One region of the Paenibacillus sp. YAF4_2 genome, then DNA from elsewhere that is predicted to be linked to it. Evidence: riboswitches for the same ligand, from Rfam matches in the RefSeq annotation. Region 1 holds a riboswitch; each other region holds the start of a gene.
The links. Region 1 has a riboswitch for cyclic di-AMP ahead of AB4Y93_RS23100 (hypothetical protein). Riboswitches for the same ligand answer to the same signal wherever they lie in the genome.

Region 2: another riboswitch for cyclic di-AMP. It lies ahead of AB4Y93_RS27285 (ubiquitin-like domain-containing protein); the one in region 1 lies ahead of AB4Y93_RS23100 (hypothetical protein).
Region 3: another riboswitch for cyclic di-AMP. It lies ahead of AB4Y93_RS12000 (KamA family radical SAM protein); the one in region 1 lies ahead of AB4Y93_RS23100 (hypothetical protein).
Region 4: another riboswitch for cyclic di-AMP. It lies ahead of AB4Y93_RS13745 (APC family permease); the one in region 1 lies ahead of AB4Y93_RS23100 (hypothetical protein).

What each region holds. Positions count from the first base shown of each region.
Region 1 covers NZ_JBFRCT010000010.1:285,943-293,767, reverse strand. Annotated here, with positions in the region: gene AB4Y93_RS23120 (DHA2 family efflux MFS transporter permease subunit) at 1-195, opposite strand, end outside; gene AB4Y93_RS23115 (aldehyde dehydrogenase) at 366-1,733, opposite strand; gene AB4Y93_RS23110 (lysoplasmalogenase) at 1,820-2,479, shown strand; gene rlmN (23S rRNA (adenine(2503)-C(2))-methyltransferase RlmN) at 2,503-3,573, opposite strand; cyclic di-AMP (ydaO/yuaA leader) riboswitch at 4,282-4,478, shown strand; cyclic di-AMP (ydaO/yuaA leader) riboswitch at 4,594-4,778, shown strand; gene AB4Y93_RS23100 (hypothetical protein) at 4,896-5,315, shown strand; gene kdpF (K(+)-transporting ATPase subunit F) at 5,464-5,577, shown strand; gene kdpA (potassium-transporting ATPase subunit KdpA) at 5,605-7,284, shown strand; gene kdpB (potassium-transporting ATPase subunit KdpB) at 7,310-7,825, shown strand, end outside.
Region 2 covers NZ_JBFRCT010000016.1:61,992-69,816, reverse strand. Annotated here, with positions in the region: gene AB4Y93_RS27315 (initiation-control protein YabA) at 1-128, shown strand, start outside; gene AB4Y93_RS27310 (tRNA1(Val) (adenine(37)-N6)-methyltransferase) at 242-892, shown strand; gene rsmI (16S rRNA (cytidine(1402)-2'-O)-methyltransferase) at 929-1,816, shown strand; gene AB4Y93_RS27300 (AbrB/MazE/SpoVT family DNA-binding domain-containing protein) at 1,939-2,193, opposite strand; gene AB4Y93_RS27295 (HD domain-containing protein) at 2,466-3,761, shown strand; gene AB4Y93_RS27290 (TatD family hydrolase) at 3,792-4,565, shown strand; cyclic di-AMP (ydaO/yuaA leader) riboswitch at 4,749-4,957, shown strand; gene AB4Y93_RS27285 (ubiquitin-like domain-containing protein) at 5,199-6,335, shown strand; gene rnmV (ribonuclease M5) at 6,483-7,028, shown strand; gene rsmA (16S rRNA (adenine(1518)-N(6)/adenine(1519)-N(6))-dimethyltransferase RsmA) at 7,036-7,825, shown strand, end outside.
Region 3 covers NZ_JBFRCT010000004.1:341,060-348,884, forward strand. Annotated here, with positions in the region: gene AB4Y93_RS11990 (C40 family peptidase) at 200-709, opposite strand; gene AB4Y93_RS11995 (alpha/beta hydrolase) at 1,010-2,122, opposite strand; gene AB4Y93_RS12000 (KamA family radical SAM protein) at 2,178-3,197, opposite strand; cyclic di-AMP (ydaO/yuaA leader) riboswitch at 3,381-3,517, opposite strand; gene AB4Y93_RS12005 (hypothetical protein) at 3,603-3,953, opposite strand; gene thiD (bifunctional hydroxymethylpyrimidine kinase/phosphomethylpyrimidine kinase) at 4,015-4,842, opposite strand; gene thiO (glycine oxidase ThiO) at 4,870-5,976, opposite strand; gene AB4Y93_RS12020 (thiazole synthase) at 6,018-6,797, opposite strand; gene thiS (sulfur carrier protein ThiS) at 6,802-6,999, opposite strand; gene thiE (thiamine phosphate synthase) at 6,983-7,627, opposite strand; gene AB4Y93_RS12035 (thiazole biosynthesis adenylyltransferase ThiF) at 7,652-7,825, opposite strand, start outside.
Region 4 covers NZ_JBFRCT010000005.1:139,649-147,473, reverse strand. Annotated here, with positions in the region: gene AB4Y93_RS13755 (amidohydrolase family protein) at 1-1,158, opposite strand, end outside; gene AB4Y93_RS13750 (Lrp/AsnC family transcriptional regulator) at 1,483-1,941, shown strand; gene AB4Y93_RS13745 (APC family permease) at 1,993-3,819, opposite strand; cyclic di-AMP (ydaO/yuaA leader) riboswitch at 3,970-4,150, opposite strand; gene bglX (beta-glucosidase BglX) at 4,448-6,619, opposite strand; gene AB4Y93_RS13735 (acyltransferase) at 6,794-7,825, shown strand, end outside.

The DNA of each region.
Region 1 (7,825 bases):
ATAGCCCGTTACCGTCCATTGAAGAGTAGGAAGCTGCGTATGGAAATCCTCCACGAGCTTCGACAGTGCCACGTTCATCGCAGTTGTATCGAGAATAACCATAAAGCAGCCTAGAATAATCGCAACAAGCGGGAGCAAAATGCTTTTTAATTGAAATTCCTGCTCCGGCTGTGTAGGTGTAAGCTGTTGTTCCATCCGTTTATTACCTCCTCAATTGACTGCTCCATTACGCCAAGGATGTACGGACGAGTGCTGTAAGTAATGGTTTTGCCTCCCCATGTTACTGAGCAAACCGGTAGAAGTCAATTGATTTTTTGGTAAAAAATAGATGAAGCGTTTCCAGCCCTCTGCTCTTATCCCATCCCTTATTTCATCAGCCTCCGAATGATCGCAAGTCCGCCTTTTGCCGACGGATATCGGAACGCGAAATCAAACTTCGTTGTTTGCTTCAGCACGCTTTTCATATGAGAAAATGTACGGAAGCTCTCCTCGCCATGATAAGCCCCAGTGCCGCTCTCGCCTACCCCGCCAAACGGCAAGTAAGGGGTCGCCAAATGCATAAGCGTATCGTTTATACACCCTCCGCCAAACGGTACTGCCTCCGTCACCCGCTTCTGAATCGCTTGATTATCACTGAACAGATAGAGAGCCAGCGGCTTTGGTCTCGCGTTAATCAGATCAATTGTCTCCTGGAGCTCATCATAGACAAGCACGGGCAGGATTGGGCCAAAAATCTCTTCCTGCATGACCGGCATATTCCAGTTCACCTCAGTCAGGACGGTTGGTTCAATACGCTGGGACATTTCATCTGTGCGCCCACCCATAGTAATCTCTCCTTGCTGGAGAAATCCACATAATCTCTGAAAATGACGCCCCGATATAATTCTCCCGTAATCCGGATGTTCCAGCGGATCTTTGCCATAAAACTTCGCAACCGACTTGTGAAGGAGCTCTATGAATTGTTCTTTTACGCTGCGGTGGACGAGTACATAATCAGGAGCGATACAGGTCTGCCCTGCATTAATGAATTTGCCAAAAGCAACCCGCTTAGCCGCCAGCTTGAGGTTAGCATCATGGTGAACAATGGCCGGACTCTTGCCCCCAAGCTCCAGCGTAACCGGAGTCAAATGCTTAGCAGCGGCAGCCATCACCTGTTTACCTACATTAACGCTGCCTGTGAAGAAAATTTTATCAAACGGCAGATCAAGCAGCTCCTTGCTTACTTCCACCCCGCCCTCCATGACGGTAATGTAAGCTGGATCAAACGTATCTTGAATAAGGGAGGACATCACCTCGGACACTGCCGGCGACAGCTCCGATGGCTTGAGCACAGACGTATTGCCTGCAGCGATTGCCCCAACAAGCGGCGCTATCGCCAGCTGGAACGGGTAGTTCCACGGAGCAATAATAAGTGCAGTCCCAAGAGGCTCTGGCACGATATACCCTTTGCTGCCGAAATGAGTGAAGGCTGTCTTCACTTTGACGGGCTTCATCCACCGCTTAAGATGCTTTTGCATGAAGGAGATTTCCTTTAAGACGAGCCCAATCTCAAGCAGAAAAGATTCCTTTTCACTTCGGTTCAAATCTTCGCGAAGAGCCTGCATGATCGCAGCCTCCCGCTCCACAATTACTTTATGCAGCTTAGCTAGCTGCCCCAGACGAAACTCCAAGCTCCGGGTTGCACCCGTGCGATAATAGGCCTGCTGCTTTTCAAACACTTGTAATCCATTCATCCTAAACCCCGCCTTTTCGATAGAAGACTATGTACTAATAAAAGGAATTTATCTGTGCTATAGTAGGACAAAAGGAGCGATGACAATTGAATAAAATAATGCCTGCACTCATTTTGCTTATGGGCTTGCTTTACATTTTTATCATTCCTTCAGAACCGCATGCCGTCAAGCTAATTTTCAAAAGCATACCGATGCTCCTTATCATCGCCTACGCCTACTTGCAGCCTGCCGAAAATGGTAAGCGATTTCAGCACATCCTGCTCATCGGCCTAATCTTCTGCGTCATCGGCGATGTCACTCTCGACAATTTCATTATTGGGCTGTCAGCCTTCTTAATCGGACATTTGTTTTATTTGAGCGGGTTCTTCGGGCAATGGCAATTCTCCCTATGGCGGCTTACCGCTATTGTACCTATTGGTGCCTATGCTGTTTATATGGGATATGAGTTACTTGATGCACTTACCAAATCAGGAGACGGCGGTCTGAAAGGACCTGTCCTTGTCTATGTAACGGCGATTTCCTTAATGGGCTGGTCGGCCATGATGTCCGGCAACAAATGGGCGATAGCTGGCGCACTGCTGTTTATGGCCTCGGACTCCGTTCTGGCCTGGAATAAATTCATCTCGGAGGTTGCGAGCTCCGACGTGATCATTATGACGACCTATTATGCTGCGCAGTTCTGCATTGCAGCCTGCATTAGTCATAAAGCCCGTACTGTTCCCAATCAAAAAGCCATGATCCTCTGATCATGGCTTCTTTTATAGCTGCTTTAACCCACTTTTTCCTTGTTCATCTGTTTACTGCGCAGCTGGCCGCAGGCCGCATCGATATCGGCGCCATGCTCCAGACGGACGCTGACGCTGACCCCTTGCTTCTTAAGTGTATCGTAGAAGCCTTTAATGGAGTCGTTCTCACTGCGCTGGTATTGGCTGTGCTCGTCGACCGGATTGTAAGGAATCAAGTTCACGTTTACAAGTGAACGGCGGCGGTCACCCACCAGCTCGGCAAGCTCAAGCGCATGCTCCTGCTGGTCGTTAACGTCCCTTAGCAGGATATACTCCAACGTAATCCGGCGATTCGTGCGTTCGAGATAATAGTCGATAGCGTCCATCAGCTTCTCGATTGGAATCGCGCGGTTAATCTTCATAATGCGAGTCCGCAGCTCATTATTAGGAGCATGCAGCGATACAGCCAGGTTGACACCTTGATCCTTGTCGGCGAACTCTCTGATTTTATCAGCAAGCCCGCTGGTGGATACGGTGATGTGACGCGGACCAATCGCTAGACCCTTATGATCCTTCACGGTTGTAAGGAAGTCATTCAGATGGATGAAGTTATCGAACGGCTCGCCGATCCCCATCACAACGATATGGCTGACTTTCTCACCTTGATTAGCTTCATCAAGATGAAGCTGAATCTTCATAATCTGCTCGACAATCTCGCCACTGGTCAGATCGCGGCTCTTCTTAATCAGGCCGCTTGCGCAGAAGCTGCAGCCGATGTTGCAGCCAACTTGCGTTGTCACGCAGACAGACAAGCCGAACTTATGGCGCATCAAGACCGTCTCAATCAGATTGCCGTCTAAGAGCTTCAGTAGCAGCTTCACGGTTCCATCCTTGGACTCCTGCTTCGTATGCTCAACCAGCGTCTGAATAGTAAAGTTCTCCTCCAGCAGCTTCACGCAGTCAGGATTAACTTCTGTCATAGCTGCAAAGCTTGTAACCCGCTTCCGGTAAAGGTATTCCCACACTTGAGTCGCCCGGAACTTTTTGTGTCCGCGCTCGCCCAGCCATGCGATTAATTGCTCTAATGTAAATCCATATATGGAAGGTGTACTCATTATTTATCCTCTTTTCACAAACGCGGCCTAAACCGCATACTGACTCCTATTGTCCCAAAATTATCGAACGAAAACAAGGGGCGATTCCCGCCAATTGACAGAAGCTCGCAACAGCACTATTCGGATAAGACCCCCGGAGGGTCTTATTGCTATTTTTTCTCCAGCAGAACTGGCCCATAAGACCCTGCGAGGGCCTTATTCATTCCAGATAGTCCAGTTTCACTACCTTTCATCTGATTTTTCTTATTCATAAGATCCTGACAGGGTCTTATAGGCTCCCGCTCCCCGCTCCATTGCTCGGATAAGACCCTGCGAGGGTCTTATTGCTGCCGCAGCCGACTAGTTCACCTTCGTTTATCGCCTCATTCTCTGCGATAAGGTCCCCGGCAAGTTCCCCTCTGTTCCGATGCTCCATCCGCTGCATTAAGGTCCTTGAGGGAACTTAAGCTCGCCGTTTGACCATTCATTGCACTGGTTAGTGTCCCTAATGGATCTTACCTCGTCCATTGTTTCTTTTTCAAATAAAAGTTTAAGAGCACAATTAGCGCAATCTAGAGATATAGGAATTAAGAAAGAGCATCGTAGAGTTCATCCGAGATGTAAACGCTCTAACCAATCACAATGTAATAATTAGACAATATGCAGCCTCCATGTCTCATTTACATTAACCTTAGGCAGGCGTAACATACGATTCAGCAATTGAAATGTATGCTTTATTCGCTGAGTTTCCGTCATGGGAAACGGGGGAACCAATCGATAAGCGCAGTGTCATCGGTGTGAGAGCCAATGAATCTTGTTGCTTATCAGGGGTGAATCCAGGAAAGGCTTCGTGCGGCCGAACCTGGTAGGGCGACTCTCACCGTCCGAATCCGTCAGCTAACCTCGTAAGCGAAGAAAATGTCTGTTCCAGCAAGCTAAGGCTGCGAAGGCATTTTCCAGGTAGAGAGGATGATGTGATCTTGTGACCTTATGGGGCCGCGGGGAACTTTCCTCTGCGGTCTTTTTCTATTGTATTCCAAAATGTCTTTATCGCTTAATCTCCTTCACAGGGGAACGGGGGAACCAATCGGACGGCAGGCTGAATTTAAACAACCCGCCTTCCACGGGGTGAATCGCCAGAACGGCTCGAATAAGCCGCATGGCGTAGGGCGACTCTTACGCCCGAATCCGTCAGCTAACCTCGTAAGCGTAACAAGAGAGGCAACGATGATCGTGAATATAGGCGTGGTTTATTTTCTGCTGCGCTTATAAGCCGCGTGAAGAGTCCCTCTTCCGCGGTTTTTTTGTCGTTGAATCCTCTATCGAAAAGAGGAGCGAGCTTCATGAACGATTATATTCTCGTATCTGCACCAAACGTACAGGGCGAGGACTTTATTAAACAGCTGCAGCGCCGGCATATCCCGTTTGCAGCGCTTGTGAATAACAAAGCGGAATACGAGCGGATGCTCGCACTTGAGGTAAATACGATCATTGTCATAAGCACGACTGAAGAAGCCACCTGGCGGGTACCGGAGCTTCCTATTGGACGGATTTTTCTTTTCGAGAGAAGCCTGAACCTTTGCTGCCGCTACATTCAGATCTGCCGCAGCTGGACGTCGAAATCGATCTGTGTCATTACCAACAGCACAAACCCGAGACTGATCTATAAAGGAATGGGCGCGAATTATGTGATTCATTCCAGTAGCACAGAGACTTCTTTTCTCATAGCAAGCGACTTCATGACAGGCAGCGACAACGGGTAAAAATCCATGCTTACGAAGCAAGAATTGCTCAATTGGCTGAGATAGGCCATTTGTGTACCAATTCTTTTAAGGAGAATAGAGTTATGCAGGATATTTATATGGTGCTGCTTCTAGCAGCTGTATTCGTACTCTTCGCCGGATTTATGCAATGGTGCGACCGCTCGATTCAAGAGGAGGACAAACGATGATTGTCACACTCTGTCTGGCTTTACTTATCTTTCTCTATTTAGTGTACGCCCTCATTAATCCAGAAAAATTTTAATCCCTTAAACGATCGCGGGAGGTCAATATGGATATTTTACAGCTTCTAATCGTGATTGGCGTGCTTATTCTGCTCGTCAAGCCACTTGGCTCGTACGTCTATCACGTCTACTCGAATGAGCCAAACCGAACCGACCGAGTATTCGGGTGGTCTGAACGAATCATTTACAGCGTGATCGGCTTAAAATCGCGAGCAGGCATGACCTGGAAAAAATACGCGCTTAGCTTTCTTCTAACTAATATCGTATTAGTTGCCATCAGCTATTTGATCCTGCGCTTTCAAGGCGGGCTCCCTGGCAATCCGAATAACATCGGCGGTATGGAACAGACCTTGTCCTTTAATACCGTCATCAGCTTCATCACGAATACGAACTTGCAGCATTACAGCGGGGAGACCGGGCTTTCTTACTTCTCGCAGATGGCTGTCATTATGATGATGATGTTCACATCAGCGGCTACAGGCTTCTCGGTTGCGATTGCATTTATCCGTGGTCTGACGAGCAAAGGCACAACAATCGGTAACTTCTTCGAGGATTTCGTGAAGTCGCATACCCGGATTTTTCTGCCGCTGGCCGTGCTTGTCACGCTGGTACTGGTGGCTTTGCATGTGCCACAGACATTTGATCCGAACATAACCGCAACAACGCTAGAAGGTGCCACGCAAAATATCGCGATCGGACCTGTGGCATCCCTTGAATCAATCAAGCATCTAGGTACAAACGGCGGCGGTTTCTTCGGAGTCAACTCGGCTCATCCATTCGAGAATCCAAACCCACTGACGAATGTCATCGAAATTTTATCGATGTGGGCGCTGCCTGCTTCCTTACCTTATGTATTTGGACGATTTGCGAAAAACCGTAAGCAGGGCTGGGTTGTATTTTCCGCGATGATGACCTTGTTCCTTGTCTTTCTGGCAACGGTCTATACCGCTGAGCTGCATGGCAATCCGCTACTAAACAATCTTGGTGTGGATGCCTCACAAGGCAGTATGGAAGGTAAAGAGGTACGCTTTGGTATCGCACAATCCGCTCTGTTTACAGCCGTCACAACAGCAGCGACCACCGGTACGGTTAACAACATGCACGATACACTGACACCAATTGGCGGACTCGTACCGCTTGCCGAGATGATGCTTAACGTTGTGTTTGGCGGTAAGGGTGTTGGTCTCATCAACATGCTGATGTACGCCATACTCGGAGTATTTATCGCCGGACTTATGGTTGGACGTACGCCGGAGTTTCTTGGACGGAAAATTGAGCCGCGTGAGATGAAGCTCATCGCGATCGCCATTCTCGCCCATCCCTTTATTATCCTAGTGCCGACCGCTATCGCCTTCCTTACCGACCTAGGCCAAGGCTCAATTAGCAACCCAGGCTTCCACGGCATCTCACAGGTGCTGTATGAGTACACCTCATCAGCAGCGAATAACGGCTCCGGCTTTGAGGGATTAGCCGATAATACACCTTTCTGGAATATTACAACCGGACTGGTCATGCTGTTTGGACGATATATCTCGATGATTGCCATGCTTGCCGTTGCCGGTTCACTGGTCCGTAAGCAGCCTGTGCCAGAGACATCGGGTACATTCCGGACAGATAACGTGCTGTTTGCAGGGATTCTTGTAGGAACCGTATTAATTATTGGAGCGCTGACGTTCCTGCCTGCCGTTGTTCTTGGACCAATTGCAGAGTATCTGACGCTTCGCTAACGGATAAGGATGAGGTGAGTAAAAGGTGACTACGAAACGTAAATCTATGCTGGACTCCGCTATTTTAAGCCGAGCGGTCAGGGACAGCTTTATTAAATTAAATCCACTAACAATGATGAAAAACCCCGTCATGTTCGTCGTTGAGGTCGGTACACTTGTCGTACTGCTTATGACATTGCTGCCCGGCTATTTCGGTACAGAAGATCGGGTAGGCTTTAATCTGACGGTGTTTCTTATTCTGCTATTCACGGTACTCTTCGCGAATTTCGCAGAAGCATTGGCCGAAGGGCGCGGTAAAGCGCAGGCCGATTCGCTTAAGAAGAGCAAACAGGACATTACGGCTAACAAAATGGTCGGCAATAGTGTAAAACAAGTCGTATCTACCGAGCTTCGGAAAGGCGATATGGTTATCGTCTCACAAGGCGAGATGATTCCGGGCGATGGCGAAGTCATTGAAGGTCTTGCTTCTGTTGATGAATCGGCCATTACCGGTGAATCGGCTCCTGTTATTAAAGAAGCTGGCGGTGACTTCAGCTCCGTT
Region 2 (7,825 bases), on a different contig from region 1:
TCGTCGGTGAGGCGCATGATAACTTGGCTAGGCTGTATCATGAAGGATTCCACATTTGCAACGTCTACTACGGGCATTTGCGGACGGAAGGAGATTGCTTGTTCTGCTTATCCTTCCTTAATAAATAATAGAACATTGTAAGTTACCGTCCTTGTCATAGAGGGCGGTATCTTTATGTTAGGGGAGTTAGGTCAAGGTGCAGGAAGTAAAACTAGAAACGAATGAACGAATTGATGATTTGATGACGGAGACGGGGCTTCGTATTATTCAAAGCAGAGAAGTATTCAGCTTTTCGCTTGATGCGGTGTTATTAACAAAATTCGCTACAATTCCAAAGCGTGGACGAGTTATTGATCTTTGTACGGGAAATGGTGTTATCCCGATGCTTCTAACGACGAGGACAGGAGCTCAGATCGATGCGGTTGAAATTCAGCCAAGGCTGGCTGATATGGCAAGGCGCAGCGTAGAGATGAACAACTTGTCGGAACAAATCTCGATTATTGAAGCCGATCTAAAAATATTCGCAAAAGAAGCAGGAAATGGTATTTATGATGCAGTAACGGTCAATCCTCCATACATGGCCATTCAAGAAGGAGACCAGAATGAAAACGAGCATTATGCCATTGCCCGCCATGAAGTACATTGTACGCTTGATGATGTTGTTCATGCGTGTGCCAGACTTGTCCGCCCAGGTGGTAAAGTAGCGATGGTTCATCGGCCGTCCCGGTTTATCGATATTATAGAGACGATGCGGAAGTATCGGCTTGAGCCCAAGCGTGTACAATTTGTCCATCCGAGAGCGCAGGGAGAAGCGAATATGGTTCTAATTGAAGCGATTCGTGATGGGAAGCCTGAGCTTAGGCTTTTGCCGCCGATTTTCGTATATGAATAATAGATAGCTGCGTTATTGATGAGAGGGAGCTAGCAAATGGTACGGATACAAAAAAGCTTTAAAGATCTGGCTGATGGTGATTATGGGACTTTATATCTGGTTGCTACACCAATCGGAAATTTGGAAGATATGACGTTCCGGGCAATCCGGACGTTAAAGGAAGTGCAGCTCATTGCTGCTGAAGATACAAGGCAGACAAGAAAGCTGCTTACCCACTTCGAAATTTCTACTAGGCTGGTCAGCTATCATGAGCATAATAAGCAAGCAAGTGGCAGTGAACTCATCCGTTTGCTAATGGACGGCCAATCCATTGCACTTGTAAGTGATGCAGGACTGCCAGCAGTCTCAGATCCTGGTGCTGACCTGGTAGCAGATGCGGTAGAGCAGGGAATCAAAGTTGTACCTATCCCTGGTGCTAATGCTGCGTTATCAGCTTTAATTATCTCGGGATTGCCAACCGATCAGTTTATGTTTACGGGATTTCCTCCAAGGGATAAAAAGCCGCTTGCTGAATGGCTTACTCATCTGAAACACCAAGAGGGAACCTTGATGCTCTATGAATCGCCTCACCGTGTGAAGAAGACACTTGATGCGATGCTGGAGCATTGGGGCGATCGACGGATCGCAATGGTTAGAGAGCTTACGAAGCGGCATGAGGAAGCAGCACGTGGTACGATATCGGAATGTATGGCTTGGTTAGAAGAGCATCCACCTCTAGGTGAATATTGCCTTATTATAGAAGGAGCGGCCTCTGGAGCAAGAGAAGCAGGAGAGAATGGGGAAGTATGGTGGACAGCGTTAGAGCTTGAAGATCATGTCGCTCATTATGAGAATCAGGGAATAGATCGTAAAGAAGCGATAAAAAAAGCGGCACTAGACCGTGGCCTGCCGAAGCGGGATGTTTATAACGCAGTAAACCGATAGTTTACTGCGTTTTAAACGCAAAAAAAGACCTTCCTGGCCGGGTTCTAGCACAGGAAGGCATCAAGGAATATAAAAAGGTTAGAATTAACAAGTTGGTGTATTTCTATTATAACCTATTTTTCTTATTTTGTCACAGGAGTAGGCATTTCAGATAAACAAATATGGCAAACAATTTTGCCTTTGAAGTAAGAAACGTTCTCTGCATTACCACAGAAGATACAAGCAGGCTCGTATTTCTTCAGCATAATACGCTCGCCGTCTACATAAATCTCGAGAGCATCTTTCTCCCCAATACCAAGCGTACGGCGCAATTCAATTGGAATAACAACACGACCTAATTCGTCGACTTTACGAACAATACCAGTAGATTTCATCATAATTTTGTTTCTCCTCTCAGGAAATTACATTTCGTCACTATTCGACATAGTTTTTCTTTTTATGGCTATTATAATACCAACGATTCCCATAATAGTCAACCACAAAAGTCCTTGATAGACCGCGGTTTATGGCAAGTTGACTCTATAGCAAGGTCATATTAATCTAACTATAGAATACATCAGCTTCGACAATTTGGAAACTAAATTACGACACTATTCGACATTCTATCATAGTTTTGTGTCGAAACCATGAACAAGGAGTTGAAGGGCGAATGAATCAGCAACTGACCGAAGAGAAAGTATTTAAGGATCCAGTTCATAAATGTATTTACGTTCAGGATCAGACGATATGGGATTTGATCAATACAAAAGAGTTTCAGAGGCTAAGAAGAATTCGCCAGCTTGGAACCTCTTATTTAACGTTTCATGGTGCCGAACACAGCCGTTTCTCCCATTCTCTTGGAGTCTATGAAATAACGAGAAAGATCATATCACAGTTTGAGCGCAATCATTATCCGGATTGGCCGCAGGAAGAAAGACTTCTGGCCCTATGCGCGGCCTTGCTGCATGACGTTGGTCATGGACCGTTCTCTCATTCGCTGGAGCAGGTGTTCGACACGCATCATGAGCAGTGGACCTGCGCGATCTTGCTTGAGGATACAGAAGTTAATCGCGTGCTTCGCCAAGTTGCTGATGATTTTCCAGAAAAAGTGGCTTCGGTTATTGGCAAGACATATCCGAATCCGATCGTCGTCAGTCTCATCTCCAGCCAAATGGATGCAGACCGTATGGACTATTTGCTGCGTGATGCTTATTTTACAGGTGTCCATTACGGGAACTTTGACCTGGAGCGGATATTGCGCGTACTGCGTCCTTTTCAAGGCAAAATGGTGGTAAAAGAAAGCGGCATGCATGCTATCGAGCATTATTTAATGTCCCGTTATCAAATGTATTGGCAAATTTATTTCCATCCGGTTACACGGAGCTCGGAAATCATATTGCGGCAAATAACTCGTCGGGCGAAGGAGCTGTACGACAACGGTTATTCCTTTGCATGGATGCCCGGACCAATTAACAAACTTCTGGATGGTACGATTACGGTAAAGGATTATCTGAAGCTGGATGAGGCTTATATGCAGACGATCTTCGCACAATGGGCGGAGGAAGGGGATTCTCTTCTTGCCGAGCTATGTGACCGATTCCTCAATCGTCGATTGTACAAATACATTACGCTTAATGATCCAGGAGACTCTTTATTAGAAGAAGCTGCTCAGCAGTTTATCTCGATTGGTCTTAATCCGGATTATCATATGGAAATTGATTTTCCATTTGACCAGCCATACGACATATATCGCCCTGATGCGAAAAAAGGCGGGAAAGAGGAGAAAGCGCCGATTCTGCTTTTAAATGAGGATAACAGCTTAAGCGAAATATCGGTGAAATCCGACATTGTTCATTCCATCAGTGGTCTGCACCAGGGACAATACCATATTTATTATCCGATCGAGCCACTCCTTGCTGCGGCTGATCAATTAAGCGCTAGAGTAAGGGAGCTTTTCAAAATTTAAGGTTTTATATAGAAGGAGATTACAGCTAAGATGATATCTTTATTCGACACACATACCCATTTGGACTCTTCGCAATTCGACAGCGACCGCACAGAAGTTATCGAGCGGGCACGGGCTGCCGGTGTCGATCTCATGATCAACATTGGCTTTAACCGAGAGACGATTCCGACCACAATCGAGCTTGCAGAAAAGTATGATTTTATCTACGCGGCGGTTGGCTGGCATCCAGTGGACAGCATCTACATGGAGCCGGGGGATTTGGAATGGATCGAGCAGCTTTGCTCACATCCAAAGGTCGTTGCGATCGGAGAAATTGGACTTGATTACCACTGGGATACGTCACCAAAGGACGTTCAGCAGCGTGTATTTCGGGAGCAAATCCGCCTCGCTCGGAAGCTGGGTAAGCCAATTGTTATTCATAATCGGGATGCTCATGAGGACATCGTTCGTATTTTGAGAGAAGAAAAAGCATCTGAGGTTGGAGGGGTCATGCATTGCTATTCCGGCAGCTGGGAAACGGCAAAATTATGCCTCGATATGAACTTCTATATCTCCTTCGGAGGGCCTGTCACTTTCAAAAATGCGAGGGTGCCAAAAGAGGTGCTTGCACAGGTTCCACTCGACCGTATATTAATCGAAACAGACTCTCCATATTTGGCTCCTCATCCGTTCAGAGGGAAGCGAAATGAGAGCTCATATGTGTCTTTAGTCGCAGACATGGCAGCGGAGATAACAGGAAAATCCAAGGAGGAAATTGCATTTATTACAAGCGCAAACGGTAAAAAATGTTTTGGTATTGTTTAAAAACGGACTAAAACCACTGAAATAAAGACTATAGCGGCGATAAAACTCTTTTTAATTGGCGGAATCGGCTTTATTTGCCTTCAGAATGCTAAAATTTCGTTAAAATCGTCTTTTAACGCGTCTTTACAATTGTGTGGTCAGGAAGGTATCATTTTTCTCAGAGCTTTAACTTTTGTATTGGATTTCCAGTTTACGCTTAATCTCCGAATCGGAGAGCGGGGGAACCAACGTCGGCAGATGCATGTTTAAAAAGCAAGTTAGCATCATGCGGCGCATTGAATTCTTCAGGGGTGAATTTTGCGGCGATTGCCATGAGCATTCGAACCGTGGATAGGGCAGCTCTCTCGCCCGAACCCGTCAGCTAACCTCGTAAGCGTCTATAGAGAGCGATCAACCTCGTGTATTTACCTTTTCCTGAATGTTTGACTACCCAGGAAGCCACGATCAGATCCTCTGTCGAAGGCTTCTTTTTATTTTCGATTTATGCGGAAATAATCTTTCGTAGGGGTAGATCCAGGAGGTAAGAGGACCGTAACACTGGAGCGTGCTCGTCACGCCAATATACTTAATAGTCACGTCAATGTATCATGCGTAACAGATTGGCGGCGGGGCTATGAAGGAGGACCGATTGAAGTGGGCATGAACCAAGTAATGGAGACCCATGGGAAGCGATCATCCAGCATGACTTTCGCAATGCGATGGAAGCATGAAAATTTGCGTTTAATTGTTCTGAGTGCAATTATCTCAATCGCTATGACTTTCATGTTTTTGGTGTTGTTGTACGGATCGGCTGATAAAAGCGTATCCGTAGTAGTGAATGGACAAGAGACTGTTGTGAAGACAAAACAATGGGTCCTGCAACGCCTACTGGATGAACAAGCTATTACGGTAGGGCCATATGATGAGGTGTCGTCACCTCTAAATGCGTCCATCAAAGACGGAGATCGCATTGAAATTAAACAAGCGGTTCCGGTTACTGTAAAAGCAGATGGCAAGACATCGACGGTGTACACGACAGAGAAAACAGTACAGGCGGCGATCGGGAAATTAAATATTCCTGTTCGCGATCAAGATAGGGTTACCCCATCTCTAGACACGGCCGTTTCGAAGGCGATGACAGTTACTGTTACTCGCGTCGATACCAAAGTGTCGGAAACAGAACGGACTTTGCCGTTCTCGATCGTGAAGAAACAAGATCCAACCCTTGATAAAGGGAAGGAGAAGCTGGTGCAATCCGGCAAGAATGGCCTCGTGATTGAACGCGTGGAGAAGAAGTATGAGAATGGTGTTCTTGTCTCCTCCAAGCTGGTCGACAAGGTTGTGCAGACACATACGGTCAGCCAGGTCGTAGCTATCGGCTCGAAGAAGGATGTACATACACTCTCAAGCAATGCGAGCACGGCCTCGTATTCGAAGAGCGGAGTCACCTTTAAAGCCAAGAAGATTCTGAAGAACGTGACGTTAACCGCTTATTCAGCCGGTGTAGCGTCTACGGGCAAAGATGAGAATCATCCAGGATACGGCATTACGGCTTCCGGTGCGAAAGTGATGGAAGGCCGGACGATCGCTGTTGATCCGGATGTGATTCCAATTGGCTGGTGGGTTTACATTGAAGGCATCGGCTTCCGCAGAGCAGAGGATACGGGCAGTGCAGTCAAAGGAAGTAAGATTGACGTTTATTTTGACAGTACCAGCTATGCTAACAAGTTTGGCCGAAAAAAAGGCTATACGGTGTACGTACTTGGACCCAACAAGCCTTCCGCAAGCTAATTGCTCCATGCTATTATTTCGATGATAAATATGCCATTATAAGAAGAGGCGCTGCCTCTTCTTTTTGTGTGTATAGGTGTGGAGCAGTTACATTCTTACTGACGCAGGAAGATGAGCGAAAGTTGCTGGAGAAAGGAATGTTCGCTTGTGATCAAGGAAATTATTGTGGTGGAAGGCAAAGATGATACAGTCGCTGTAAAGCGGGCTGTTGAAGCAGATACGATTGAGACAAACGGCTCTGCCATCGGTGAGGATGTGCTCAAGCGCATTGAACTGGCCATGGAACGCAGAGGCGTTATTATATTTACGGACCCTGATCATGCTGGTGAGAGAATTCGCAAAATCGTTGCTCGGCGGGTACCCGGCTGCAAGCATGCTTTTTTGCCACAGGAGAAGGCTATGTACAAGGGTGATATCGGTATTGAGAACGCCAGCCCTGAAGCCATTCGTCAGGCGATCTCCGAGCTTCGAACAGAGGAGCCTGCTGGTGTAGGCAATATTACGTGGGAAGACTTAATGGAATCGGGGCTTATTGTTCATCCGGATGCGGCGAATCGCCGTCTTCAGATGGGGAAGCTGCTTGGGATCGGGTATGCGAACGGCAAGCAGTTTTTCAAGCGTTGTACAAGCTTCCGAATCTCCCGAGAAGAGTTTGCAGAGGCATTGCGTACAATGGAACAGGGACAGGAGTGATCGGAGCATGAGTGGAAACGATATGAAGGCGATTGAAGTTGCAACGCCAAAGCGCACGAAAGAAATTATTGCGAAGTACGGGTTCCAATTCAAAAAAAGCTTGGGACAGAACTTTCTGATCGATCAAAATATTTTGCATAAGATTGTGAATGCCGCTGGACTGGACAAGACAAAGGGCGCTTTGGAGATTGGACCAGGTATCGGTGCGCTGACTCAGCATCTGGCTGCTGAAGCGGGTAAGGTAACGGCGATTGAGATCGACAACCGCCTCATTCCGATTCTGGGAGATATTCTGGCGGGCGAAGAGCATGTGCAGGTTGTGCATGGTGATGTGCTTAAGCTGGATCTTAAAAAGCTGTTCGAGGATCATTTCGCTGATGTGACCGGCGTCAGCGTGGTAGCGAATCTGCCGTATTACGTGACGACCCCGATTCTAATGAAGCTGCTGGAAGAGCGTCTGCCGCTTGAGAACATCGTCGTGATGATTCAGAAGGAAGTAGCTGAGCGGATGGCGGCTAAGCCAGGTGGCAAGGAATACGGCAGCTTAAGCGTAGCCGTGCAGTACTATTGCGAGCCGTCACTTGTGTGCATCGTGCCACACACGGTGTTTATTCCTCAGCCGAATGTAGACTCGGCTGTGATTAAGCTGGCGGTGCGCCAGAAGCCGCCAGTGGATGTTGAGGACGAGGCGCATTACTTCCGCATCGTCCAGGCGAGCTTCGCCCAGCGCCGCAAGACGCTTGCGAATAATCTTACGGCGTTCGTGGGCAAGGAACGCCGTGAAGAGATGACGCAGC
Region 3 (7,825 bases), on a different contig from region 1:
CCCGTACGGCCATATTTGCATACCCTATTTGTAATTAAATATAGATTAAAACCCAAACGGAGCGATTCGTATGATTCTGTAGAAGCGTTAGCGTCCGCCTTTGTTCGGGGATTCCCTCCTATACTGCTTCAATCATGGAATCCCCGAACAACAGCGGTCGGAAGAACATACGAATGCGTAGTGAGGCTATTTAATCAAACTATTTAATTACGCGTCTTCCCACGATGAAACGTGTTTTATAGTAGCTGGAGTTAACATCCGAGATAATAACGTCAGCCGAAGGGCTTGCGTTGTGAATCATTTTACCGTTGCCGATGTAGATACCGACATGGCCTACGTCGCTATGGTTTTTCGAACCGCTGTTCCAGAAGAACAACAGGTCGCCTTTTTTGAAGTTGCCGTAACCTACTTTTGTACCTACTTTAGCTTGATCATCATCATCACGGTTGACAAGAGTAACGCCAACATTTGCAAGTTTATATACAAGTGCAGTGAAGCCGGAGCAGTCTGTCGCGTAAGGGGCTTTTTTCTCTTGACGGTCTTGCCAGTGTACGTAGTTGACATGACCTTTCAATTTCATTGCAGTTTGGACGATCTTCGCTCTCTTAGCATCTGCAGACGAAGCGGCATCCGCCGTCGTATGCAGCAGCGCTGTTACTGGTAATGCGATAGCCACCAAGAGCATCGCGATTTTTGTCATAAATTTCATTTGCTGTTCACTCCCTATCTTTGTTGATAGGGCTAATTATAAAGAGGCTCAAAGTTGGTTAGTACCCGCAAAAATTGGAAGCGAGCGGTAAATGAAAGCGTTAAGAATGCTGAAAACTAGGCGTTTCATGAGGTATATCCACTTTCTGAGAATAAAATGAGGCTTTGATGAGTATTTTCTTACTTGTTGCTTTGTGGTTCGTATGCTATAATTCGTAATTTTCATATTTCCACACAATTAAGCCCGCTCTCCATAATTAAAGAGCGGGCTCACTTACGGCTTAAAGCCGTGTCTCTTCTATTATAATGCTTTTAAAGCTTCGGCAATCTCGATACACAGATCCTCGGCTTGCGGTACAAAGCCTAAACGATCGATAAATGCATGGGTGCAGCCTTTGTAACGAATTGTCTTAACCGGAACACCCGCTTCAGCAAGCTGCTTGCTGTAAACTTCCGACTGAATTCGCAAACCATCAAACTCTGCTCCAATGCAAAGCGTGCGCGGCAATCCCTTACTGTCCCCTAGAAGCGGACTGACATACGGATTACGGACGTCCTCCTCGGTTGGCAGATAAAGCTCCCATGCTTTTTTCCCTTCAGGATCAGCCTCCGTAGGGCGTCCGATACCAAGCATCGGATCAATCATTGCCCTTTGCTCCTCCGCCATCTCGAACTGCGACAGCTCCCAGCGATAGCCTTTCACATCATTAATGAAGGTGACACATGGATAGATCAACACCTGCTGGGCAATCATACGAGTACCTAGATCCCGGTCTTTGAGCGCTGCTGCTGCAGTTAAGTTACCACCAGCACTATCGCCGCCAACCGCGATCCGGTTCCGGTCTATGCCATACTCCTCCGCATGCTCGTAAATATATTGAACAGCGTTAAAGCAATCATTAAACCCATTCGGGAATTTATGCTCCGGAGCCAGCGAATAATCAATATTAAAGACAACGGCATCCGCCAGTTCCGCGATCAGCCGGCATGGATTCTCTACCGCAAATACCGTTCCGCCAATCCATCCGCCCCCGTGAATATAAATGAGACAAGGTTTGTTCGGCTTACGCATCGACTTACGCGGATAATACCGCCAAAGGCCAACCTCATTATCGCCAAGCTGTATCCGTTCATAGCCCGTGTAAATCTCGACCGTATTCAAGTTCCGATTCGGAAAACCCATTGCATCTCGAATGAGCTGAAGCTGCTGTTCCGGAGTAGGCGGCGTGGCAGGGGGGGCCTGTTGCTGGCTGGCATCAATCCACTGCCTGATCAGTTTAAGCTCATACGGATCCAAGTAACCTGCTCTTGTCTCTTCCGGATTACCTTTTACAATAACCGGTGTTCCGTTCAAGCTTACTTCTTCCTGCTGAGCCTGCAAAGCATTAACTAGTTCTTGACCGTATTCTCTCATTGAATAGAAGCCTCCCGGGATGTGAGTTACTATCCCTAACTACTTCTACTTCAATTCAAGAACATCCTTTATTCACTTTAGGAAGTTGTTCCTGCGATATATATACCGTATGGTCATCATGATCGGTCAAATCATCAATCCAAGCGGCTTCAGGCGGACAGTCGAGCATCATGAAACGCCCATTGCCATCTTCTTTATAATGATGATATTTTACATAGGCTTTGCCGGCTTCAATATCTAGAAGCTCAATCTTGCCAAAGGTATGCGCCATTAACAATCTGATGCGCTGACCAAGCTCTGCGGTCAGTACTTTTGCTTGCTCTACAATGGAATAAATACTCTTCAGAGACAATACGGATTCAGCGTATGCTGCGGTATGGGGACGGTTAACGATAAAGGAATACGGCGTTACCCCCGCTCTGGACAATTGATCGATCAGCTTGCCAAGTACAAGCGGGTCATTATTGACGCCTTTTACAATAGGGGTTTGATTGACGACTACAGCTCCTGCCTGATGCAGCGCATTAAAGGCTTTCTTCGCTTCTGCCGTTATTTCGCGCGGATGATTAATGGAGGTCATGATATAAATCCGTTTCTCTGGACTTGAGAACTTGTGAAGCATATCTAACAGCTCGGAGTCCTCATAGATCCGCATCGGATTAAAGATCGGGATTCTAGAGTCCAGCCGGATTGTGCCAACATGATCCAATTCCCGCAGTTGCTCGATAATTCGGCGCAGCTTAGCGGTTGCTAATAAGAGGCTGTCACCACCAGTCAGTACAACTTTATGGATTTCAGTATGTTCTGCAATATAGGCAAGTCCTTCTGCAGCATGGGAGACGGAGAGCAACGCCATCGAATGGTAGACATGCTTACAGCCACTAGCATCCTCCAAAGTCTCTCCGTGAGCTTCCCCAGCCGTTGCAATCAAGTGCTTGCGGATCGGATCCTTCGGATCATCCCAGTCAATCAGGTTTAAGTAGTAATCATTGACGCGAAAATGCTTCTTAAGCCGCTCTCTCTCCGCCTCTGACAGCCCTGCCGCTCTTCCTTTATCAGCCATTGGTTGTACCATTCGTCATCCCTCCAAAAGGTTTGTTGACTTTCTCACCTACTTGCCGGGAAGTCCATCCCACCCCCAGAAAAATAAAAAAAGACCCCAGCAGCACAGAGCATGGGCATGCTCTGTGTGCATGTGGGCCTCTAAACAGAAAAAGACCCTGTTAAAGGGTCTAATAATTCGCAATGTTATTCGCAAAAGACCCATCTCAAGCTGACGAGGTTAGCTGACGGACTCGGGATAGATGGTTCCCTACAGCCAAAGTCTGGCTGATTCGCCCCAAAAGATTGGTTTCCCCGCTTCTCGGCGTACCGAGAACTAAGCTTATTGTAATTATCTCACAATTCTTAATATTGTCAATAATTAAGTAAATAAAAATCCCGCCCAAATTTCACGGACGGGATTCCCTGCTACGTTCACTCACTTCTTATCCACCTGAAGAAGAGATAAGTGCTTTACGGAATACGTATCTTTGATTGTATCTTCTGAAATCACATTCAGCTTAATCAGACCGGCGATTTTCGAGGAGTCAGGCTTCGAGAGCAGCCGCCATACTTCCGGATCCGGAAGTGCTGCGAACAGCTTCGTCTCGTCGAATTCCTTACGCTCCTGTGCGACAATCCTTATTTTATAACTACCAATCTCCAGTTCGGAGAGCTCCTGCTCGGTACAATGCTTCACAATTTCACCGCGCAGCTCAGATAATTCCTGCTCAATCTCTTTCTGCTTCTGCTTCAATCGGTAATATCGCTTAACCGTCTTGTCTTCCACATTATTCACGCTCCTCTTTCTCATATGTATGATCAAGAGAGCGGAATTAGGACAAGACATGCTATTGAGGGACAAGTCCTCTGCGGCGGTAAGCCCAGTGGTTGGTCGGGCCATGTCCGCTGCCGATTGCGATGCTATCCTCGATGGCCGCTTGAATGTAGGCTTTTGCTTGATGTACAGCTTCCTCTATTCCAAGTCCCTCCGCGAGGCCTGCTGTCAGAGCCGCCGAATACGTACAGCCGGTGCCATGCGTACGCGCTGTCTCGATTCGCTTGCCCGACAACTCGCTGAAGCTGCTGCCGTCGAACAACAAATCAACCGCTTCTGCTCCTGCTTCATGCCCGCCCTTGATAAGGACATACTTGGCGCCAAAATCAACAAGCTTCTTGGCTGCTTCTACCTTATCGGCTTTATTGCGGATTCCCATCCCAGTTAGATACTCGGCTTCTGGAATGTTAGGCGTAATAATCATCGTAAGCGGGAGCAGCTTGCGGGTGAGCGCCCGGATCGCATCCGCTTGAAGCAGTGAAGCTCCTCCTTTGGCAATCATCACAGGATCAATCACTACCTTCGTCCAGCCGAAGAAAACAATCGCCTCTGCAACCGCCTCAATGATCTCCGCACTGAACAACATTCCTGTCTTCAGCGCATCAACACCAATATCGCTGCCCACGGAATGAATTTGTGCTGTTACTGCTTCCTTCGTCAGCGGGAATACGCCTTGAACACCAAGCGTATTTTGCGCAGTTACTGCAGTCAGGGCAGACATGCCGTAGACGCCTAGCTCCTGGAACGTTTTCAAATCTGCCTGAATACCGGCTCCTCCGCCGCTGTCTGAGCCAGCAATCGTCAAAGCTCTTGCCACTTGCCCGTTTATGTACTCCGACATCTTAAATCTAACCCCCTTTCTATTGTATTAATGAGAGAACCGTTCAGGCGCAAACGCCGATAATGGACTGCCGCCATCGATATAATCGGCAACGACCTGCGCCGTTACTGGGCTAAGCAGAATACCATTGCGATAATGACCAGCCGCCATGACGACACGACCGGCAGATTGCTGCAAAGGCCCCAGCAGCGGGAAACCATCCTGCGTGGAAGGGCGAAGGCCTGCCCAGCGATGGAATGGCTCCTGCTCCGCCAGGAACGGGAACGCCTGCTTATTCCATTTGCGCAGCCGCTCGATCCCGCGCTCCGTAACGCTGGTATCAAACCCCGCTACATCCTCGGATGCACCGCAGACAAGCGTGCCGTTCTCCTTGGCAACCAGGTATCCCTGATTGCAGAACACCATATGCTGTACCGGCTTCACTTTCGCCTCGTACGCGCATATCTGTCCACGGATCGGGTATACCGGAATGCGGATATCAAATGCCTCTTCCAGTTCCTGTGCCCACGCGCCGTTGCAGACAACAAGCCGATCGCCAGTAAAGCTTTGGCCATACTGTGAGGTAACAACGATGTCGTTACGCCATTCGGCAACAGTCACCTTACCCAGCTGCTCAAAGATCTGAACGCCGATTAATCGGCATGCTTGTTCAAGCGCCAGAACATAATCCGGTGCATACACGTGGCTCTCCTCTGGTGTATAAAGAGCGGCCTTCACTTCGCGGGACAACATCGGCTCCTGACGGAACATCGCTTCTCCCTCTAACACAATACCGCTTGAACCATACTCGTTCTGCCAGAGCCGCCGCCCCTCCAGAGCAAGGCGATCGGCTTCATGATAGGCAATATAAAGGCTGCCCGATTCGGTGTATTCAAAGGTTCTGCCGGATATGCGGCGAACCTCATCCCGCCAAGCCGGATACAACCGCAAGCTTTCCTTGCAAAGATGAAAAAAGTCATCCGGCCCTTCTACATTTTCCGAGTAAGGCGCCAGCATCCCGGCAGCAGCACCGGAGGCTTGCCCGCCGCAGCGGCCAATCTCCAGTACAGTCACTTGATGACCCCGCTTCTGCAATTCAAAAGCGCAGGAGAGACCAACAACGCCTCCGCCCATAATGACAATTGTTTCTCCCATGGTTAAACCAGCTTTCTATTTATTAATCCACGATGATAGGACTATTTCACAATATACTGTTCATGCCCGCTGCTTGCAGAGGCATAACGTTTCTTCGATATCCGTCCCGACAAATACGACAGACGGCCTGCTTCAATGGCAAGTCTCATCGCCCGTGCCATGCCAACAGGGTCCTTCGCCTTCGCTACCGGCGTATTCATCAATACACCAGAGACGCCAAGCTCCATCGCCTGCGCGACATCGCTGACCGATCCAAGACCCGCATCCACGATAATCGGCACCTTCGCTTCTTCTACAATAAGGCCGATATTATACGGGTTCAGGATCCCAAGCCCTGTACCGATAGGTGCGGCGCCAGGCATAACGGCTGCTGCTCCGGCTTCCTCCAGCCTTTTACATAGAATCGGATCATCAGACGTATAAGGGAGCACTGTAAAGCCTTCTTTTACGAGAATTTCCGTTGCCTTTAGCGTCTCGAGCGGATCCGGCAGCAGCGTGCGCTCATTCGCGCTGATCTCTACCTTAATCCAATCACTAAGCCCTGAAGCACGAGCTAGTCTTGCGATCCGCACCGCTTCCTCTGCTGTGCTGGCTCCCGACGTGTTCGGCAGGTATTGGAACGATTCACCTTCCACGTGCTGCAGGATTGAATCATCCTCCGTTGATGCCAGGTTAATCCTGCGAATAGCGAAGGTTAAAACTTCTGCCCCGGACTCCCGGATTGCTTCCTTTTGCACATAGGGGCTTGGGAATAATCCCGTCCCGATAAAAAACCGCGAGGTCAGCTCATGTCCTCCAATATGCCATACATCCTTCTTCATCTGCTCAGCCTCCCCCAACAAAATGAACCAGCTCGATCTTCATCAGTGGTCGAACCTCGATGTCCGGCCATTGTTCCTTTGTAATAATCTCACCGTCCGCTTCCACGACGAGCGGCCGCCCTTCTAAGCCAAAATGGACAACAACATCCTGAATCGTACATGCGTCCAGTTCCTTGGCTTCGCCATTAATGATCAGCTGCATGAGATTGACCCGCTCCTTCCAGCTTGCGGAGGAAGGCCTGGCAGGTACCTGCGACATCAGAGCTTCCGACGATCTCACTGACCGCGCAAATACGGGTAGCTCCGGCTGCAATAACTTCATCCACGTTGCTGAGCTTAATACCGCCAATGGCGACATATGGGATGGTAACCCGCTCCGTCACCTGCTTCACATAAGCAACCGTCACCGGATCAACAACGTCCACCTTCGTCTTCGTTAGGAATACTGGACCAACCCCGATATAGTCGGCGCCTTGCTCCTCTGCAAGCAGTGCTTCCTCAATCGCATGCGTGGAAATTCCGATGATTTTATTGCCGACACGACGTCTTGCTTCTACAAGCGATACATCATCCTGTCCGAGATGAACACCGTCTGCGTCTACTTCCAGCGCAATGTCGATATAATCATTCACGATAAAGGTCACACCGTATTTTCGAGTCAGCTCGCGCAGCGCTTTTGCTTTGCTTAGCACTACTTCAGGGCTGCTGTCTTTGTCCCGCAATTGAACGATGTCTACGCCGCCCTTCATCGCTTCCTCCATCACTTCCAGCATCTCTCGGCCAGGGTGGAACTGTTCTCCCGTTATCGCGTACAGACGAAACTCCTTCATCCTGCTCTCATCTCCCTCTATGTTTTAATAACCGATATATCGGGCATACAACGTCTTCGCGCGCACAATATCCTCTGTCCCCTGCACAAGAACCCTGCCATCTGGGAATAGGACAAGCCGTTCGCCTTCCGGCAGCTCGGCTTTCAGCAAGTATGCGTTTAGCTCTACCTTTACCGCAGCAGGCTCCAGCCGTTTGTG
Region 4 (7,825 bases), on a different contig from region 1:
TTCGATAATTACAATATCTGCCTTCTTGCCTGGTTCGAGGCTTCCCAGATCTTGCTCCCTCCCGACTGCCTTGGCCCCATTACGAGTAGCCATCTCAAGCACCTGCATCGGCGGCAGCAAAGTTGAATCCAGCTGATCCACCTTGTGCAGACAAGCTGTAAACTTGAGCACCTCCAAATTATCCTGGCAGTTGTTGCTTCCCGGACCGTCAGTACCAAGTGCGACATTAATGCCTCTATCCAGCATCTCGGGAACACGCGCCACCCCGGAAGCCAGATACATATTGGAGACTGGGCAATGAATAACTGTTGCATCATGCTTCTGAAGAAGATCCAGCTCTGCGTCATTCAGCCAGATGCCATGCACGACCTGCGTATGCCGGCCAAGCATGCCAACCGCTTCAACCAGTTCAAGATTACGAAGGCCAAAACGTTCCATTGTATTGTCAATCTGATCCTTCGTTTCCGCGACATGAATGTGGGTGATGAGTCCATTCCGCTCGCTGTATTTGGCCGCCTGCTTCAAGAACTCTTCCGAGCAGCCATACAAATTAAGGGGACCCATTGCAATCGCGATCCGGCCATCAGCGGCTCCTTGCCAGTGATCCAGAAGCTTATCCGTGTTATTGAAAATATCCTCTATAGACTCTCTGAGACGAGGCTCATAGCTAAGATCAACGCCACCTCTTGCCATATGCCCCCGAATACCCGACTCCTCCATCGCTCTGAGAACACCATGATCATTGCCGGAGTGAGTGTGAACGTAATGATGATCCATGATATAAGTCGCACCGGATTTCAAATTCTCGATACAGCCAATCATCGCAGCGAGATAGAAATCCTCTTCCTCCATTGCGAGGGACGCCGGCCATATGATCTGCCGCAGCCACTGCGAGAGAGGCAAGTCATCAGATACTCCTCGAATAAAAGTCTGAAACAAATGAGTGTGTCCGTTCACAAGACCAGGAATGATCGCTTTACCCGCTGCATCAATGACGCAATCAACCTGCCTTAGCAGCGCATCTTTCGAGCCGTCTGACGGCCACTCTCCAACCTCTTGAATGTGGTCCCCCTCCAGAAGAACATAACCATTCGGGATCACCTGCATCTCATCATTCATCGTCATGACAGTACCGTTACGAATCAGTTGTCTTTTCATGCCCATCACACCCTCATGTAAGTTGAATGACTTGGTATTCGAAGTATTCGTAACCATTTTGGTGCTTATCGGTTTCGATTTCGATTTTTATGTAATGTTTTATGACATTAGTATAAGAGAGGCTCTAGGGAGCGTCAACCATATCGTAACCTGATTTGGGCTTTTTTGGCCTAATTGATAATCGTCTATAGACCATTATGGTTACTAGTGTTATATTAAGTGACATAAAATCCATCAAAATCGAAACCAATACTTAACATGTAACTAGCACAAAGTTCCGTAACGTGAAATTTCGCAAAAATAGACCGTTGAAGGAGAGATCCTATGCATTTGCCTCATATGGACGAGACGGATCAGGAGATTATTCGACTGCTGCACGACAATGGACGGATGTCCTATGCCAAGATCGGCGAGCATCTGAATTTATCGAGGGTGGCTATTCAGAAGCGTGTGGACGGGATGGTCGATAACGGCATTATCGAGAATTTCACCGTACGACTGAACACTACCCGGCTAGGCAAAACGATCTCCGCGTTCTTCGAGGTTGAGGTAGAGCCGCGATTCGTTGAGCAGGCCGGCGCTCTGCTATCCGATGAGCCTGAGGTGATCAGCATCTACCAGATGACCGGACCCAGCTCCCTGCATATGCATGCCCTGCTGAAGGATGAGCAATCACTGGAGCATTTCTTATTCAAGAAGATTTATGTGCTGGAGGGCATCGTCAACGTCAACACGCATATGGTCATCAAACGGTTCAAGCAAGGCACTGGGTTAGAGCTATAACAGGCATAAAAAAAGCCTTAGCCCCGGAAATCCGGAGGCTAAGGCTTTTTGTTATTTTTTCAAATGGTAAGGCACGGTTGTAATCACGACATCCTTGCGGTAAAGAAGCTGGGTACGGAGCATTAAGCTCGTTTGGTTATGCAAAATGTTCTGCCAGCCCTTCTTCGGAATAAACTGCGGAATAATGACCGTTACCTGGTAATGGTTCTCGCTGGCCTTGCGCTGCACCGTATCAATAAACTTGAAGAGTGGACTCGTTATCGAACGATAGGGCGAATGCAGCGTCACCAGTCTGACGTCCGGCTGGAATTTCTTCCACTTCTCCTCGAAGATCGTCTCATCCTCTTTCTCGAACGGGACGTATACAGCAATAATCTGCTCTGCCTTCAAGGACTTCGCATATAGAATGGAGTGCTCCACGACATGCGTTATACCAGCCACCGGTAATATCATAACATTGCCTTCAATGGGGACTACAGGCTCGCAGGTCGCCAGTCGCAGCTGTTCGCCAACAGCCTCGTAATGCTTCTTAATCCGGTGGAAGACGAAGATAATCAATGGCAGGAAAATCAGAATCGACCATACCTGCTCGAACTTGGTCAAGAAGAACATCATCGATACGATAAAGCTAATCAGTGCACCAATCGAGTTAATAATAAACTTGGGAACCCAGCCTTTTGGCCGCTGACGGATCCATTTCACCAACATACCCGTCTGCGACAAGGTGAACGGTACGAATACACCAACCGCATACAGTGGAATCAAGTGCTCCGTCTTTCCTTGGAAAGCTATAATCAGAATGATAGACAAGATACCAAGGCTGATAATACCGTTCGAATAACCAAGACGGTCACCGCGGACCGTAAACATTCGCGGAATGAACTTATCCTTCGCGAGGTTAACCGCAAGCAGCGGGAACGCCGAGTAGCCGGTATTCGCTGCCAGAATCAAGATCAAGGCCGTTGTGCCTTGGATAAAATAATACATAACGCCGCGTCCAAATATACTCTCTGCAATTTGCGAGGTAACCGTCACATCTTCCCTTGGTGCAACACCGTAGTAGTAAGCAAGGAAGACGATGCCAGCGAACAGAACTGACAGCAGCGCGCCCATGGCCAGCAAGGTTTTCGCAGCGTTGTTTGGCGCTGGATCCTTGAAGTTAGGAATCGCATTCGAGATCGCTTCCACCCCAGTCAAGGCCGAGCTGCCCGAAGCAAAGGCCCGAAGCAGCAGGAACAAGCTGATGCCCGCTACCGGTGTGCCAAGGGATGTATGCAGCTCAGGTGATACATCACCTGAAGCGATTTTATATACACCGACGCCAATCATAATGAAAATCGCCAGTACGAATAAATAAACAGGATATGCGAGGATCGATGCCGATTCGGTCACGCCCCGCAGGTTCAATATGGTGATACAAAGGACGAAAAATACGGCGATCAACACGGTATGGGTATGCAGGCTTGGAAATGCTGAAGTAATCGCATCCGTACCCGCCGATACACTTACTGCTACCGTCAGAATATAATCGACCAGCAAGGAGCCGCCCGATATCAGCCCTGGGAATACCCCGAGATTTTCCTTCGACACCACATAGGCTCCGCCGCCATGCGGATAAGCAAATATAATTTGCCGGTAAGACAAAATAAGTGCCGTTAATAAGACAAGCACCCCGATACCAATCGGAATGGAATACCAAAACGCCGCAGCGCTCACGGTCATCAAGACTAACAAAATTTGCTCAGGACCGTAAGCAACGGACGATAAAGCATCCGAAGACAGGATCGCAAGCGCTTTTGTCTTAATGAGTTTCTGTTCCCCTAATTCCGTGGACTTTAAGGGACGCCCGATCAGTAATCTTTTGATAAGAGTAAACACACAGGTCACCGCCAACAATGAAGTTAAACAACATACGCTTGGATACTCGGGCTACTCATCACTTGTCAGTGCTAATGTAACCATGTTTGCTTTTTTTTACACGAAAAAAAGACCGCAGAGTATCCTCCCGCGGTCATAAAAAACCGAAGTTCACCCTCTCTATCAACGCTTACAAGGTTAGCTGACGGATTCGGGCGTCTAGAGAATCGCCCTACAGCTCTCTGCCTGAACGGCAGCTATGCTGATTCACCCCGGCGGTAACTATAATGGCAGTTATCGCAATTGGTTCCCCTGCTTTCCGACTACTTCGGAAACTCAGCGAATATGAACATATGAAGTTGCTAATTGATCATAGTCCTCTCTCCCTTATCTGTAAACAGCGATAATATTTCAAATAAACGCAGAAATCAGGCTTTAACCGTCATGAATGCGGATACATTCTTGAATCGCTTGCAGAATGTCCTAAAAAGCCAGCCATGCTTTCTTTTACCTTGTTCCAAGGAGATAATTCCCTTAATAAGGGAGCAGATCTGCTATTGTGCAGGAGACATGATCCTACAGGGTCATTAAGCAACTAAAAAGAACGAACCAGCCATCCGGCTGATTCGTTCTTTTTTCGAAAAAACTTTTATTTCACAAACCGGAAAGCCTTTGCTTCCAGATCGCGGCTGTTAGGACCAACAAAGACATGGAATTCGCCAGCATCACTCTTCAGCTGCAGATCCGTGTGGTAATAACAAAGCTGCTCTTCGTTAATTGAGAATGTTACCTTCACCGTCTCACCAGGCTGCAATTGCAGCTTACGGAAGCCCTTCAGCTCCTTAAGTGGACGTACAACCTCACCAGCAATATCACGCACATACAGCTGAACAACCTCTTCCCCGGCAACCGAGCCTGTATTACTTACCTCAACCGATACTTGAAGTGTGTCTTCAGCATGCAGTTCGTCTGTCGACAGACTCACTTCACCGTACGTGAAGCTTGTATAGCTGAGGCCGTAGCCAAACGGCAGAAGAGGCGCATTTGGCATGTCCAGATACTTCGAAACATAACGCTCATTCGCATTCTGCGGGGTGAGCGGACGACCCGTATTGTAGTTGTTATAGTAAATAGGTACTTGACCAACCGAGTAAGGGAATGACATCGTCAGACGTCCCGATGGATTCACATCACCGAACAGGACGTCTGCGATTGCATTGCCGCCTTCCGTACCAGGGAACCAAGCTTCAAGAAGTGCATCCACCTCCTCGATAACGCCATGCAGATCCAGCGGTCTGCCGTTGAACAGTACAACAACCATCGGCTTGCCAAGCGGCTTCAGCTTCTGGATCAGCTTCAGTTGAGCCTGCGGCAGACGGATATCGCCGCGGCTTCCCGCTTCCCCGCTCATCTCAGAGCTTTCGCCAAGTGCCAGGATGATGATGTCAGCATCGGCTGCGACGTTGACTGCTTCCTGGAGCTGCTCTTCCGAACCAGAATCGATGTCGCAGCCTTTGGCTGTGGCAATCAGATCGGTACGTGCGGATAAACCAGCATGAAGCTGAACCGCTTCCTCCTGCTTACCCCAAATCGACCAAGGTCCAAGAATATCGCCGCTCTCAGCGAAAGGCCCGATGAGCGCCAGCTTTTGCCCGCTGCGTAGCGGCAGAGCCTGCTCATTCTTCAGCAGGACACATGATTTCGCCGCAATCTCGCGTGCAGCAGCACGATGCTCATCGCAGAGCAGCACTTCTTTTTCCCGTTCTTCACTAGCTGCGCGGTAAGGGTTCTCGAAGAGACCCAACTTGTCCTTCAGCTTCAGGACACGAAGGACACACTCATCGATAAGCGAGATGTCAACTTTCCCCGCTTCCACGAGCTCCTTCAGATGATTCGCGTAGTTAGACGTCATCATTTCCATATCAACGCCAGCTTCAATCGCCTTCTGTGCAGCCTCCGCCCCGTCTGCGGCAACACCATGAGGGATCATCTCACTCACTGCACCCCAGTCAGAGATGAGCATGCCGTCAAAACCCCACTCATCACGAAGCAGATTACGCATCAGCCATTTGTTGCCGGTCGCCGGAATGCCATCCACCGTATTAAAAGCCGTCATAACCATCTCGCAGCCTTCATCAAGCGCAGCTTTGTATGCTGGCAGATAAGACTCACGGAGCTGTCTTTCCGACATGTTCACCGTGTTGTAATCACGCCCGCCTTCGGCAGCACCGTAGGCTGCAAAGTGCTTCACGCAAGCAGCTACCCGGTCCATATCACCAGTGAGATCCTCCCCTTGGAAGCCACGGACGAATGCCCGTGCATATTCGCTGTTGAGGAACGGATCTTCACCCGTCGACTCCATCACGCGGCCCCAGCGTGGATCGCGAACCAAGTCCACCATCGGCGCGAACGTCACATGAATGCCGGTGACGGCTGATTCTTTTGCCGCGATAGCAGCACTGCGTTCTGCCAGCTCCATATCCCAAGTGCTCGCAATCGCCAGCGTAACTGGGAAAATCGTGCGGTAGCCATGGATTATGTCCGCCATTAACAGAAGTGGAATACCAAGTCGGCTGTTCTCCATATATTTTTTCTGCAGGGCAATCGTTTCTTTGGCACCAACGGCGCTAAGCACGGAGCCAACATTATTCACCATGCTCTCCGTTACACCCATCCAAGCCAGCGGGCCTGTCAGATTGGCATCATCTTCACTTAAAAAATTCGGGGTCAGCTGCATCAATTGAAAAATCTTTTCTTCCAGCGTCATTTGCTCGAGTAGTGCCGTAATCTTAGTCACGCGGATACCCTCCAATAGGATCATTTCTGCTTCTTTCACCATTATATCGATTGCCAATATCGAGCAACATAGCGATTGTTGCCGAAAACATCAACAATCTGGCTGCATGCAACAACTATTGACAAATAGGGCAATTTACAACTACCCTTTGGTAATGCCTTGCTCCATGCAGAATGACAACCAGACAGGAGTAATATTATGATTAAATCCGTTACAAAAGAGGATGAAAAAAGAAGCCGCTTGCCCGAAATTCAGCTTGTCCGCGCGCTTCTAATTATCGCCGTCATTATGATTCACTCGACTTCCTTTGCCACTTTGAATATGAAGGAATCAGACTATTATTTCATATATCATTTCTTGAATATATCGATGTCTTTTGCAACACCGGCATTCGTATTTTTAAGCAGCTTTGTTCTGTTCTACAGCTATTATCCGCGTCCACTCAATGGTGCGCTCATCAGCCGTTTTTATCGAAAAAGAATCACCTACGTCATCATCCCTTATGTGCTGTTCTCGATCATTTATTTTGTCTTGTATTACAATGCCTACACACCAAATATGCCTACAGACGAGACCATCCGAAGCTTTCTAATCAAGCTGGCAACCGGTAAAGCTTATACGCATCTGTATTACGTCTTTATTATGGCTCAGCTGTATGTTTTGTTCCCGTTGCTGCTGTTTGTGTTTCGGCGTTTCCCTAGGCTGATTAAGTGGGCTGTCCCCTTGGGGCTCGTTATCCAGCTTGCCTTCTTTACATGGAATGAGCAATATCTGCATCTGACCAATCTGATGAGCTGGGCACCTTCGTATGCCATGCAATATATGCTCGGGGCTATACTGGGCATCTACTATCCGCAGCTGCGCGGATGGCTTCAATGGTCGAAGGAAGGGGCCACACCTGAGCGTGTATCCGTATGGCTGGCTTCTTTTGGCGTATGGCTCGGCAGCCTGATCGCAATGCTCATCATTTTCTACGATATCCGGATGAACGGGACTATCTATTCGCCGCTCATGCTTGATGTACTGAAAATGTTCTATTCGATCACCAGCGCCATCATGCTGCTGCATATTGCACCAAGCTTGCATCGATTCCTGCCGAAAAAGGAGCTCCGTATCTTTGATTCGATCGCGGTATTTTCGTTTGGCATCTATCTGATCCATCCACTACTGCTGTTCTACTATCGGAAGTTCCCGCCTGAGAGCGGCATCTCCGTGTATTATCATCTGTGG